DNA from 2 places in the Paenibacillus sp. FSL W8-0186 genome. Region 2 is predicted to be linked to the other one. Evidence: riboswitches for the same ligand, from Rfam matches in the RefSeq annotation. Region 2 holds a riboswitch; the other holds the start of a gene.
The links. A riboswitch is a leader RNA that binds a small molecule or an ion and turns the genes downstream of it on or off. The one in region 2 is predicted to bind cyclic di-AMP.
Positions count from the first base shown of each region.

Region 1: linked by a shared signal. The riboswitch ahead of MKX50_RS21525 (KamA family radical SAM protein) and the one ahead of MKX50_RS00520 (C40 family peptidase) in region 2 are both predicted to bind cyclic di-AMP.

Region 1 is NZ_CP150207.1:4,793,128-4,795,326, reverse strand. Features, by position in the region: gene MKX50_RS21535 (ankyrin repeat domain-containing protein) at 77-490, shown strand; gene MKX50_RS21530 (antibiotic biosynthesis monooxygenase) at 496-897, shown strand; cyclic di-AMP (ydaO/yuaA leader) riboswitch at 956-1,102, shown strand; gene MKX50_RS21525 (KamA family radical SAM protein) at 1,240-2,199, shown strand, end outside.
Region 2 is NZ_CP150207.1:111,613-113,811, reverse strand. Features, by position in the region: gene MKX50_RS00525 (hypothetical protein) at 45-869, shown strand; cyclic di-AMP (ydaO/yuaA leader) riboswitch at 1,091-1,228, shown strand; gene MKX50_RS00520 (C40 family peptidase) at 1,234-1,725, shown strand; cyclic di-AMP (ydaO/yuaA leader) riboswitch at 1,922-2,060, shown strand; gene MKX50_RS00515 (C40 family peptidase) at 2,065-2,199, shown strand, end outside.

The DNA of each region.
Region 1 (2,199 bases), 980 kb from region 2:
GCGAGCGGCAACGGGAAAGTGATGAACAGATACAGAGAGCGAGAGGTTCGGACAGAACGGGCAAGGAGGGGTATATATGCCAAGAGGGCCTTTAAATCATGAGCTGGTACGTGAATTTATTGTAGCGGCGCATGGCGATTATGATGAGGTGGCAAGGCTGCTCAAGCAGGAGCCCGCGCTCGTTCATGGGGTCATCGACTGGGGGAGCGGCGATTGGGAGAGCGCCCTCGGCGCCGCGTCGCATACCGGGAATTTCAGCATTGCAAGACTGCTGCTGGCGCACGGGGCACGGATGGATATTTTTGCTGCGGCTATGCTTGGAGAGCTGAACGTTGTTAAAGCGATCATCGAAAATCACCCCGAGACCGTCTATGCCAAGGGCCCGCACGGTATATCGCTGATTCGCCACGCTGAGGCCGGGGGGAATGCCGCCATTTTCGTCTATGAGTATTTAAGTTCATTTCTATCGAAAGAAGTGGTCGGAAAATGATGGTGATGATGAAGGCCATCCAAACGATCCGGGTTCGAAAAGGCAGGGTAAATGAAGTATTGTCTCGCTTCAGGACGCCTTTACCGGTTCATGCTTTTGAGGGCTTCCTGCTCATGGAAGTGCTGATCAAGGATAACAGCCGGGAATGCGACGAGCTGCAGGTTTGCACGACATGGGAGGATCGGCGGTATTTTGACAAATGGTCAACGAGCAGAGCTGCGCGAACGCTGCATAGTAAAGTCAGGGAGCTTAAGCCGGAAGACAGCCCAATCATTGCCTCCGAGCTGGCGACTTATGAAATAACGGCGCAGTATGAGCCGCCTCGCCAAAAGCTTGACCCAGAACGGACCATGACAGGGCGGATGACAGAAAATGACATTAAACGTCAAATTTTAAGAATATTATAATTATTCCAAATCTCTTGTTATTTGCCCTAAGGTTGACAATCTTTGCCGTACACCGTATCATAGACACACGCTTAGTTTCTTGGTGATAGCCGGGAAAGCGGGGGAACCAGTTTTTTTCTTGGGGCGAATCACTCATTCCTATGAGGTGTAGGGTACCATCTTACCCGAGTCCGTCAGCTAACCTCGTCAGCAGTGGATGGGTCTGTTTTAAATCACTAATTACGTCTCTTTAGACCCTGTTTTGGGGTCTATTTTTGTCTTCTGACCCTTGCTGGCGCAGCTGTGTCTAGACCCCCGGTTTGGGGTCTTTTTTTGTTGATTACTAGGAAGGAGGATGTACAAATGACAAAGGCGAAAACGAAGTACATTACGAATCTGGACAGACTGACAATGATTCCGGAGGAAGAGCGGGCGCGTTTGAAACCGATTACGGAGAAGTTCGTATTTCGGGTGAACGATTATTATTTGAACCTGATCGACTGGAACGATCCCCAGGATCCGATTCGTAAGCTGGTTATCCCGAATGAAGGGGAGCTTGAGGAATACGGCCGCTGGGATGCGTCCGACGAGGATACCAACTATGTCGTGCCGGGCTGTCAGCACAAGTATACGACGACAGCTCTGCTGATCGTGTCGGAGGTATGCGGCGCGTACTGCCGATATTGCTTCCGCAAGCGTTTGTTCCGCAATGACGTGAAGGAGGCCATGTCCGATGTGCAGCCGGGGATCGATTATATCGCCAAGCATCCCGAAATCAACAACGTCCTGTTGACCGGCGGGGACAGCCTCATTCTGGCTACGGAAAAGCTGCGGGGAATTCTGGCCCAGCTGCGTGAAATCGAGCATGTTAAGATCATTCGTCTTGGCTCCAAGATTCCTGTATTTAATCCGATGCGCATTTACGAGGACGAGGAACTGCTCGATGTGATCCGCACCTATTCCACGCCGGAGCAGCGCATTTACGTCATGGCTCATATTAACCATCCGCGCGAAATTACGGCGGAAGCGAGACGCGGCTTCCAGGCACTGCATGAGGCTGGCGCGATCGTAGTCAATCAGACTCCGGTGCTAAAAGGCATCAACGATGACCCTGTAGTGCTTGGCGAGCTGCTGGATAAGCTGTCCTGGGCAGGGGTTACGCCTTACTACTTCTTCGTGAACAGGCCAGTAGCGGGGAACCGGGATTTTGTCCTTTCCCTGGAAGAGGTCTACCGCATCGTCGAGGAGGCGAAGGCGCGAACATCTGGTCTGGGCAAAAGGGTCAGGCTGTCGATGAGCCATACGTCCGGCAAGATCGAAATT
Region 2 (2,199 bases):
TATTCAATGCGGTGTTGCTCACAAAACTTTTAGGAGGGAATACCATGCCCTATATTCGCAATGGGTGGAGCAGCGTCAAAAGACAGTTCCCCTCCGTCATCATTCTGTTCCTGTATCAACTGCTGTGGGGAGTATTTCTATATCGGCTGGTCAATACGGCCGTGGTGCAGGTGCTGCACCGCTATCCTGACCCTCCCCCCAACGATCTGAGCCGGCTTCTGTTTATGATCGAGGGGCAGAATAGATTTTGGCAAATTCCCGAGGTTCATCATTACTTATGGATGGTCATCGGCATGATTTTGCTTCGCCTGCTGCTCACTCCTCTGGTTCAAGCGGGAATCTTGTATGGATTGCTTCCTGGGGAGGAACGAGCGCCTGGCCTTCCACTTTTCCGGGGCATGCAGAAATTTTGGAAGCCTGTGACGCTGTTCTACTTCATAGAGCTAATATTGATTCTAATTCCTACGCTGTGGCTCTTGCCGAAAGCATACGCATCCCTGTCCCCCTTTCTCCAGGGAAACGGCAGCCACATCTCAGCTGCCCTCATCGCTATGGCTTATGCTGTCGGCTGGCTCTGCTACAGCTGGTTCATCCGCCAGACGGTGCTGTTCCTGCAATTCGGCTACTTATTTAGAGGCAATGCCTGGCCGTCCCTGCTCCTTTGCTGGAAGCATCTTCTTCCGGGACTTGGCATTTCCTTTATTCTGGCAGCCTCTTGCTCTATCATTTTTATCTTATTCGGTACAGTATCCTGGATCTGGACGGGTCTGCTGGCCCTTATTTTGCAGCAAGCATACCCATTCTTCCGCAGTGTTTTCAAAATATGGAAAATATCCTCGCAATATTGTCTATGGCAACAAAAAAGTTAAAATTTCTTCATCTTCTCTCCTCCCTAGAGCCACAAGGCCTCCGCGCAATTGCGGGGGCCTTATTCTATGCTTGCTATATAATTCTCGCAATTTAACCATTGCCAAATGATCCCTGCCTTGTTACAATAACAACAGTACTTTTTAAGTAACAGATTTGTAATCATTTCTGTCATAATTCACAAAGATGCATGACAGCATTGTCGAATAAGTTACAAAGGGTGTTAAAATCACAGCCGAATTCCCGTCACCGGGGAAACGGGGGAACCACTTTGGGTGAATTGATCTCGCTTCAGAGGGATCATAGGGGACCTTCAACCCGAATCCTTAAGCTAACCTCGTAGGCATTGGAAGGAGCATAACTTCTTTGAAGAAAAAGTTGGCTGTAGCTGCTGTAAGTTTGTCCATCTTGTTCACCTTAGGGGCTGGCAGCGCTTTCGCAGATTCTAAACTGGATTCAACCATCGAGTCCGCACTGGGCACGAAATATGTATCTGGCGGTACGAGCACCGATGGCTTTGATTGTTCCGGATTTACCTCTTACGTTTTCAAGAGCCTTGATATCAAGCTGCCTCGCACATCAGCATCCCAATACAACATGGGAACAGCTGTCAAGAAGGATGAGCTGAAGGCTGGAGATCTCGTATTCTTCAACACTTCCGGTAATGGAATATCCCACGTTGGTGTTATGGTTGATGGCGAGAGCTTCGCTCACGCTTCAACGAAGAAAGGCGTAATCATCAGCAAATTAAGCGAAGATTATTATGTCAAACGTTATGTCGGTGCCAAACGCGTCCTGAGTACAGACAAGTACGAAGAGGTTGCAGTGGATAGCCACGATCATGACGATGTAGAATAATACGTCCAGAAAACCTGTAACGGTTCTTGCCGAACCCACCTACAGGTTTTTTTATTCCCAAATGGTACAGATAACTTTACCAACATGCTGCAGCAGAGCCTTTCTTGCAAAAGATGGCCGTTTTTGTTAGAATAACCAAAGTGATAAGTTACAATCTTGTCATTATTGTTGCAAGTCGTTTCGTTTCGGGTGCATACAACTTGATAAGCCGAATTCCCGGCACCCGGGAGACGGGGGAACCATTTATGGGTGAATTGATCTCGCTACATAAGAGATGATAGGGAACCTTCAACCGAATCCTTAAGCTAACCTCGCAGGCCTTGGAAGGAGCACAACATCTTGAGAAAGACTTTAACAGCAGCGGCGACGAGCTTGGCTATTCTTCTTACGATGGGGACAGCAAGCGCATACGCCGACTCGGACACGACATTGAACAAGGCGGTTAATGCCGTCTACGGAACACCTTACAAGCTC